2 regions of the Halomonas sp. BMC6 genome follow, and region 1 is predicted to be linked to the other one. Evidence: predicted binding sites of a transcription regulator. Region 1 holds the regulator's gene; the other holds the start of a gene.
What was found. The regulator PhoB, encoded in region 1, activates phosphate uptake and scavenging genes when phosphate is short. The targets are predictions, from matches to a motif close to TGTCATANNNNTGTCANA.

Region 1 (4,650 bases):
CCCCACGCCAGCCATACCGGTTCCCACGATCACCAGCGCAGCTGAGTGGTGAGATGGCGTGGAAGAGGTCGTGTGTGAGTTGGGCATACCGTCCCCAAACGTCGGTGGAACAAAAGCCAGTCAAGGCACCATGTTACACTAGCCCGCTCTGAATTGACTGCCCTGGAGGCTTTGGTGACCGCCCCCGAGTTATCCGCTTCTGCTTTTTCGCTCTTTCCTCAGTGGTTGCCGGTAGCCGCCGCTCAGCCAGCCATGAGCACGGCTTGGTGGCAGTGGGTCGCCTCCACCGATTCATTGACCGCTCGCCTGATGGCTGCCGGTGAGCCGGGCGCTTTTCGGGTGCGCTTGCTGCGCCAAACCGTCGGCTTGCCCCAGCGCGATGAAGCCCTGGCACTTGGCATCGCGTCTCGCCGTTACGCGTGGCTGCGCGAGGTGGCGCTGTGTATCGATGAAACGCCGTGGGTCGTGGCGCGTTCGGTGGCCCCGCTTCACCAGCTACAAGGCAAAGGGTTAGGGAAGTTGGGTGAGCGCTCGCTAGGCAGCTGGTTGTTTCAGCAGCCCGACTTGGTGCGCGGCCCGCTAGAAGCGACGGCGACGCGGCCGCGCTTTATCCGCTCGCAGCCAGGGCTGGCGGCCCAGAGCTTATGGGGGCGGCGCTCGGTCTTTGAGCACGGTGGGCTTTCGTTATTGGTTCAAGAGTATTTTTTATCCACCATGGCAGATGCACTGGGCCTGCCGTCGCGCTAGGCTAACGCAGCGACTTTTTCGACGAGGTAAGCATGAGCATGGACCGTTCTCTGTTGCGCCCGACCGGGTGGGCCCGCTTGACCGATTTCTTACAGCTAATGCGTTTGGACCGACCCATCGGCACCTGGCTGTTGATGTGGCCAACGCTATGGGCGCTGTGGGTCGCCTCTGAGGGCGTGCCGGGCCGCGATGTGCTGCTGATTTTTATCGCTGGGGTATATGTGATGCGCGCGGCAGGCTGCGTGGTGAACGACTACGCCGACCGCCACTTTGATGGTCATGTTAAGCGCACCAAGCAGAGGCCTTTAGCAACGGGGCGGATTAGCGAAACCGAAGCGCAACTGCTGTTTGTGGCGTTGGTGGCCGCCGCCTTTATTTTAGTACTGCTGACCAACTGGTTTACCGTGCTGCTTTCGCTTGGGGGTGTGCTGCTGGCCTCCATTTATCCGTTCATGAAGCGTTACACCCATTTTCCCCAGGTGGTGCTCGGGGCGGCGTTCTCCTGGGCGATCCCGATGGCGTTTGGTGCCGTGCTTGGTGAGGTGCCGTTAGACGCGTGGATACTGTTCAGTGCCAACGTGCTCTGGACGGTCGCGTATGACACCCAGTACGCCATGGTGGATCGCGACGATGATCTCAAAATTGGCATTAAGTCCACCGCGGTGCTGTTTGGCAGTGCCGACCGTTTCATCATTGGCCTGCTGCAGTTGGCGACGCTGGCTCTGCTTACCTGGGTAGGTATACGGGTTGGGTTAGGCGGTTTCTTCTGGCTGGGTTTGGCAGGCATGGCCGCAACGTTTGCCCATCAGCAGCGGTTAATTTTTCACTGTGACCGCGACCGCTGCTTCCAGGCGTTTCTGAACAATCACTGGTCCGGGCTTTTGGTTTTTGCTGGCATCGCGCTTAGCGGGTGGCCGGTGACTGGCTAATTATGCTGGGTGTCATAGAATTGTCATTAAGTCATGGTGTTATCGTCACAGACATGTCATTGAACTGTTTTCGCATAGATGAGCTTTCTTAGAACACCGTGAGGCCCTGGAATGACCGCCAAGACCGTACTGATCGTCGATGATGAGGCGCCCATTCGCGAGATGATCGCTGTGGCGCTGGAAATGGCTGACTATCGCGTGCTTGAAGCGGACAACGCCCAGGATGCTCACGCGATGGTGGTCGATCACCAGCCTGACCTGCTGCTGCTGGACTGGATGATGCCGGGCACCAGCGGCATCGAGTTGGCCCGTCGTCTCAAGCGTGAAGAGGCCACGGCCGAGTTGCCGATCATCATGCTGACCGCCAAGGGCGAAGAGGATAATAAGATTCAGGGTCTGGAAGCGGGCGCGGATGACTACATCACCAAGCCGTTTTCGCCCCGTGAATTGGTGGCGCGTCTGAAAGCCGTGCTGCGCCGAGCGACCCCGCGTGGTGTGGAAGACCCCATCGAAATCAATGGCCTGCTGTTAGATCCGGTGAGCCATCGTGTGAGCGCGTACGGCAAGGCCCTGGAGATGGGCCCTACCGAGTATCGCTTACTGCAGTTTTTCATGACCCACCAAGAGCGTGCCTATACCCGTAGCCAGTTACTCGATCAGGTGTGGGGCGGCAACGTATACGTCGAAGAGCGCACGGTGGACGTGCATATTCGCCGGTTGCGCAAAGCGCTGGGTGAAGCGCACCAGAATCTGATTCAAACAGTGCGGGGCACTGGGTATCGTTTCTCTGCTCGGGTGTAATCGTGCGCCTGTGGAGCCGTGAACTGTGGCGAATCATCTGGCTGGCTTTCCTAGGGATGTGCCTGGGATGGCTGCTGGGCTACCCGGGGTTCGGGCTGGCGGCAGGTCTGACGCTCTGTTTGGTCTATCAACTCCGTCAGCTTAGAGCCCTGTTCAAATGGCTTACGCTGAACCCCCACGATGAGCCACCTGCGGCCACTGGCATGTGGGGCGAACTCTTCGATCGCCTTTATCGTTACCAAAAAAGCCAGCGCATAACGCAAAGCCGCCTGCGAGCCACCCTCGCGCGTATTCAAGAGTCCTCTGAGGCGATGCGTGATAGCGTCGTGATGCTGGATCGCCACGGAGATTTAGAGTGGTGGAACAGTGCCGCCACCGACATGCTCGGCCTGCAAACGGCCCATGACCGCGGCCAGCACATTACCAACTTGCTGCGCGACCCGCGTTTTATCAGCTACTTCAATGCCCGTGAATATAGCGAGCCACTGACCCTCACCTCGCCCATCGACGAGCGACGCATTTTACAGTATCAAATCACGCTCTATGGTGATGACGAGCGCTTGGTCATGGCCCGGGACATTACGCGCCTGCATCGCCTGGAACAGATGCGCCGCGACTTCGTGGCCAACGTGTCTCACGAGCTGCGCACACCACTGACCGTCCTTTCGGGCTACCTGGAAACGTACGGCGATTTGAAAGAGCTATTGCCGCCTCGTTTGGGCAAAGGCATCGGTCAGATGGAAGAGCAGACCAAGCGCATGCAGAACTTGGTCAACGACCTGCTACTACTCTCTCGGCTCGAAATCGACCGAGGGGGAGAAGATCACCAGCCGCTTGCCGTAGGGCCGATGCTAGAGAGTATTCGTCGCGATGCGCTGGCGCTGTCTCACCAGAAACACAGCGTGCAGGTCGTGCTCGATTGCGAAGCGCGCCTAGTCGGCAGCGAGCAGGAGCTGCGCAGTGCGATCTCCAACTTGGCGTTCAACGCGGTGCGCTATACGCCAGCGGGAAGCCAGATCACCCTCCGCTGGGCGGCTCTGCCCAATGGCAGTGCCTGCATCGAAGTGGACGACGACGGTGAAGGGATCGATCCTGTCCATATTCCTCGCCTCACCGAGCGCTTCTACCGTGTCGATAAGGGGCGCAGTACGGCCACCGGCGGCACTGGGCTGGGCCTTGCCATTGTGAAACACGTTCTACTACGCCACGACGCGCAGCTCCAAGTGGAGTCGTTGCCCGGTGAGGGGGCGCTGTTCCGCTGCGTGTTCCCGGCTACGCGGGTAGTCCACGACTAACGTGTCGATCGGGCCACCTGCGCCTCTCTCCTCACCTACGCGTTACTGCCCTCTCTCTGGTTTGCATAATCTATGTATAAGTGTGTCATATTGGCATGTAAGCATGGTCAAACACCGCGCATGTGCCATATGTAGCCACCGTATTCGCTTTCGATTCCATGCTAAGCCTACTTTTGGCACGGTGCTATTTTTCATAAGCATTTGTATTTTAATGTCTTTTTTTTGATGCGCGGATTGTTGGCATATCGGCTGCAACGTTATGAGTAAGGAAGATTACCGCAGGAACTGGTAAGACACGAAGTCACTCTTCCTTTTAAAGCGGTATTTCACAGCGATCGAGGAGGCGGAATATGATGTCCAAGGAACTACTCAAGAAAGCTGGTATTTTAGGTGTAACGTTCGGTTTGGTAGCGAGCCCACTGGCTTTTGCCCAAGAGCCTGCCGACCCGGCCGATAACATCTCTCCAGATGAGCAACCGGTTGAATCTCAATCCAGCGGCTCGGCCATGTCATCTGATCATGACAACCAGGATTTAACCCATGACGAGGGCGATCATGCCAGCGACATGGAGCCGAATTCCATGAGCGACGACTCGGATGCGACGTATGACAGCACCGAGGAGCTGCCGGAAGAAAATAGCGGCATGTAACTCGTAACATTTATTTGCAAAGCTGTAAAAAACTCTTACGCTTAAGGTTGAGCATTTAAGAGGCAAGGATGTCTCACAGCAAGGATGCTCGAAGATTCAAGGAATGAATCATACAACGATCAATACGCTGGTTAGGGTGAACTCCAAGGTTGGAATCCCGCAAAAGGACAGGAAGCCAGACGTCGGTATCGTTCACAAGTAAGAGTGATCAAGACCCCGCCCTGCGGG
Region 2 (4,650 bases), 440 kb from region 1:
AATCCTCTTCGCCGTAAATAGTGGTCAGCATCTCGCTGGTCAGATCGCTGGGCTTACCGTCGAAAACGATCTCCCCGGCGCGCAGCCCGACGATGCGATCGGCAAACTGCTGGGCCAACGCCACATCATGAATGTTAATGATGGCGGCCAGCTCGCGCTCGGCGCACAGCTCGCGAATCAAGCGCATGATTTGGCGAGAGGTTTTAGGGTCCAGGCTCGCGGTGGGTTCATCCACCAGCAGCAGTTTGGGGCTTTGCAGCAGCGCTCGAGCAATGCCCACCCGCTGGCGCTGGCCACCGGAGAGCGCATCGGCGCGCTTATCGATCGCGTGGGGCAGGCCTACACGCTCAAGCAAGCGAAACGCTTCTGCCACGGCTTCCTGCGGGTAGCGGCGTAAAAAGCTGCGCCAGAAACCTACATAGCCCAGCTGGCCAGAGAGCACGTTCTCCATCACGCTCAGGCGGTCCACCAGGGCGTACTCTTGGAAAATCATCCCCATGGAGCGGCGGGCATGGCGCAGGCGGCTGCCTGAGAGTTTCGTCAGCTCCACGTCTTCCAGTCGAATGCTGCCTTGGGTGGGCTCTACCAGACGATTCACGCAGCGGATCAACGTGCTCTTTCCCGCGCCAGACGGGCCAATAAGTGCCATAACCTGCCCTTTCGGCAGCGAGAGCTGGATATCGGTCAGCGCGCGGTCGCCGGTCGGGTAACGCTTGCCAACGCCGGTGAGTGTCAACATGGGGGATGCCTCAATCTCTTATGCGTCCGTGCTTGCGTTCACAAGCACGTCTCTAATGACTACATAGCGGCTCGGCCAGGAGGTCGCCCTCCTGGCCGAGAAAATCATGGAACGACCGATGGATTAGTCGCAGTCGTACGTCACACCGTTGGCATCGGCGATGGTACGGATCACTGACCAGTTCTCTTGATAGGTGATCGGAATGAACTGAGCTTCACCGGAGTTGGCAAACTCGGCTTCCAGCGGTGTGCCTTCCCAGTCGTAGCTGAAGAACGCATCCTGAATCTGCTCGGCAAGCTCCGGGCTCAGGTTGTGCGCCAGACCATAGGCCGTGGTGGGGAAGGTTTCCGAGGTGTAGATGACGTTGTAATCGCCTTCGCTCACCACATCGCGTGACAGCATGCGCTTGGCCACGGAGTTGGCAATGGCGGCGGCGTCGTAATCTTTGTTCACTACGCCAAGGATGGAATTGTCGTGAGAGCCAGAGAAAGCTGTCTCGAAATCTTCACCCGCTTCCAGACCGTACTCAGAGCGCAGCAGCGCGGAAGGCGCGCGGAAACCGGAGTTGGACGTTTCGGAGGTAAACGCCAGCTGACGACCGGCTAAGTCTTCCACCGACTCGATACCGCTATCGGGGTAGGTGATGATTTCCATCTCGTAGCCGAAACTGCCGTCTTCCGCCGCCATCATGGCGAAGGGGCGGAAGCCACCGCAGTTGACTGCCACCGGCACACCGCCCGTGTTGAAGCCCGCCACGTGGAGACGACCAGCGCGCAGCGCTTCCTGCTGGGCAGCGTTGGACTGCACCGGGAAGAACTGAACGTTTTTACCGGTAGCGTCGCTCAGGTGATCCAGGAAATCGGCCCAAACGTCGGCATACACGGCCGGATCTTCAACCGGCGTGTAAGCAAACACCAGCGTATCCGGATCGACCCACTGCGACTCATCGCTGGGCACGTCGGCGATCATGTCGCCGTCGTTGTCCATGTAGCGCGAAGAGAGATCAGCAGAGGCAGTGACCGCTGCCAGTGCAAACGCGCCCGCAACGGCGGCGCTCAACAGCGTACGAGAGAAAGAGAGAGTATGCATGCATCACCTAAGCGAGTTAAGAAGTGTTAACGCCATAGTGGCGAGCCGATGTGACAGCCTCGGGACACTCTCATGACGCCTAGGTGACGAATCCGTGACGACTAACAGTCGCCGCCCACGCAGCAGCCGCGCCGCTCCACGAACAGGCTGTTGCCGGCGATTTTCTTGGCCTGATGCTTCAGCTCCGAGAGCTGCGCAGCGATATCCAGCGCCTTGCAGGGAGCGGGGTCGGTAATCGGCTTGACGGCAACCGAGACGCTGACGAAGGGGAAGAATGTCACGCCGCCCTGGCGGCTTTCGATGGAGATCCCGCCCTGAAGACGGTCACTCTCCTCGTAAAAGCCAGGCGCCATCACTTCGAAAGAGTGGAGAATCTGCTGGCAGACGCTTTCCCAGTGTTCCAGCGGCAGCAACATCATGAAATCGTCGCCGCCGATATGGCCGATAAAGCCGCCGGCACTCTCCACCTGCGCCTGCAGCAATCGGGACAGTGAGATGATCACGTGGTCGCCGCGGGCATAGCCGTAGGCGTCGTTAAACGCCTTGAAGTTATCCAAATCCACGTAAGCCGCCGCGAAGCCGCTGCCTTGGGATAAATACGAAGCCAAGGTTTCGTTGATCAGAATATTGCCGGGCAGCCCGGTGAGTGGATTGGCGTGGCGCGCTTGGCGCACTTGAATCGCGGTAATCTCACGCAGCAGATCGACGATATTGCCCATCCCAAGGTACTGCCCCTCGCCATCGACGATGACGAAATCCTCCTGTTCGATGTCGCGGCTGTCGGTGAGCTGCTGGCTCAGCGCCTCCAGGGAGAGATCCGCATCCGCCACGATCATTTTAGGATCGGCGATCTCCAGCACGCAGCGCTTAGCGTACAGCGCGTGGCTGTACTGGTTGGTGAACAGCGTGAGGAAGGCATTGCGGCGCACCACCGCCACGGGAACGCCCGCTTCGATCACCGCCACGCAGCGCAGCCGAGGATCCCCGCGAAAGCGCTCGGCCAGCGTGGGCACCGAACAGCTCGCCGAGACGCTCTCGATCGGGCGTAAAATGGAGTGCGCGGTGCGACCCGCCGGGCTTTTGAGCTGGGTCGTGGCAGGCAGGAGCGTATTGAGCTGCATGGGAGGCTGAAGGCTTGGCCGAGCGAAGTAGAAACCTTGCAGCAGCGCAAGGCCTCTGTCTAGCTCCCATAAACAGAGATGTTCAGCGGCCGTTTCAACGCCTTCGGCGATGAGCTGGCAGTCGAGACTGCGCGCCACGTCCAAAATGGAGCGCAAAAACTCCCGTTTGGCAGGCTCTTTGTCGATCCCTGAGATGAAGTGACGGTCGAGCTTGACGAAGTCGGGCCGCAGCTCTGACCAGTGGCGCAGGCTGGAGTGCCCGGCCCCCAAATCATCCAACGCGACCTGAAAGCCCATATCGCGGTAGTGGTCCACCGCTTGACGCATCAGTTCGTAGTCATGAATCGGCACGTGTTCGGTCAACTCGATGACCACGCGCTCAGGGGGCAGGCCGCTCTCTTGGATGAAGCTCATCGTCAGCCCTTCGCGGAAATCACGCTCCACGATGGTCAACGGCATCACGTTGAGAAACAGCAGTCCCGGCAGTTCGAGCTCGGCAAACCGACGAATGGCGAGACGCCGACACAGAAGATCCAGCTCGACCAGCAGGCCCGCCTGGGTCGCCACATCGAATAACCGCAGGGGAGAGTGCAGCGGGGACGTTTTTGGCCCGCGAATCAGCGCTTCATAGCCGTAAATGGCCTGCTGATTGGCGTCCACGATGGGTTGGAACAGCACGTGCAGCTCTTCTGCCGCAATAATTTGATTTAGCCACTGCGCTTCTTGTGCGGTCATATGCCTGCTGCCCTATCAAACGTCTACTATCCCTATGATTTGTAACGCTCCATGAGGAAGGTTCTAGGGCAGCAAGCCTGCGTTATTGTGATGACAATTGTATGACAGCTAGCGGTTCTTTACGGGTCGATAGGCACCTTCGGCGGCGGAAAGACCACGTCGCCCCCACTGGCATCAAGCTGGCGAACATCCGTTGGTTTGCCCTGCTCGTCCAGGCTCACCAAACCGATGCCACTGGCGTTCCACAATCGCTCTCCGGCGCTGGCCTGGTCTGGATCGCGGGGGTAGATGCTGAGCTTGCGCCGCTTGGTGAACCAGTTAAGCGGCGACAGCGGCGCGTAGAGCCAGCGGTTCAGGCGGTCAAAGGTATTCAGCAGCTGTTTGGGAAAGGTGTTCTTCACCCCGCTCGACGTGATTTGCCAGAGCTGTGGCGCCCGCTTCTGGCGTCGCACGACGATGTCGTAGGCAAAGGAGTAGTGAACGTCCCCCGAGAGGATCACGTAGTTACCGGGGGTTTTGGAGTGCCGCCAGATATGCAGCAGCACGTTGGCCGCGCCCCGGTGCGCCATCCAGTTCTCGGCGTCGACCACCAGCGGCTTGCCCGCCAGGGTGAAAAGTTTTTGGATACTTTCGATCAGCTTGACGCCAAACATGGGCGCAGGCGAGACGATCACGGCGCTTTTAGTGCCCAGCAGCGCCTGCTGCATCTCCATCAGCGCTTCCCAATCCATCAAGCCCGATGGGCGACTGGGGCTGCGCTCGCTGCGCCAGCGGCGCGTGCGGGTGTCCAGCACGATGAGGGCGGGCGTGCCCGGCACCTGAAACTCCCAGCCCTGAAAGCGCAGCAGCCGCTCGATGAGGGCATCCTGGGCGCTAGGATTCAGCGGGCCGATATCGTCAAACAGGGTGATCGCCTGGTGGAGCAACGGGTTAAGTTTATCGGGCGCATTGCCCCAGCCCTGGCAG

Region 2: phnD (phosphate/phosphite/phosphonate ABC transporter substrate-binding protein) is a predicted target of PhoB. The motif match lies at 1,878-1,895, and genes of this name have one in related genera.

The regions. Positions count from the first base shown of each region.
Region 1 covers NZ_CAXNSH010000001.1:620,668-625,317, reverse strand. Annotated here, with positions in the region: gene AB6K10_RS02890 (FAD-dependent oxidoreductase) at 1-87, opposite strand, end outside; gene AB6K10_RS02885 (chorismate lyase) at 175-747, shown strand; gene ubiA (4-hydroxybenzoate octaprenyltransferase) at 786-1,676, shown strand; gene phoB (phosphate regulon transcriptional regulator PhoB) at 1,788-2,477, shown strand; gene phoR (phosphate regulon sensor histidine kinase PhoR) at 2,480-3,772, shown strand; gene AB6K10_RS02865 (hypothetical protein) at 4,126-4,422, shown strand.
Region 2 covers NZ_CAXNSH010000001.1:1,061,661-1,066,310, reverse strand. Annotated here, with positions in the region: gene phnC (phosphonate ABC transporter ATP-binding protein) at 1-739, opposite strand, end outside; gene phnD (phosphate/phosphite/phosphonate ABC transporter substrate-binding protein) at 863-1,828, opposite strand; gene AB6K10_RS05070 (bifunctional diguanylate cyclase/phosphodiesterase) at 1,930-3,684, opposite strand; gene AB6K10_RS05065 (alkaline phosphatase D family protein) at 3,804-4,650, opposite strand, start outside.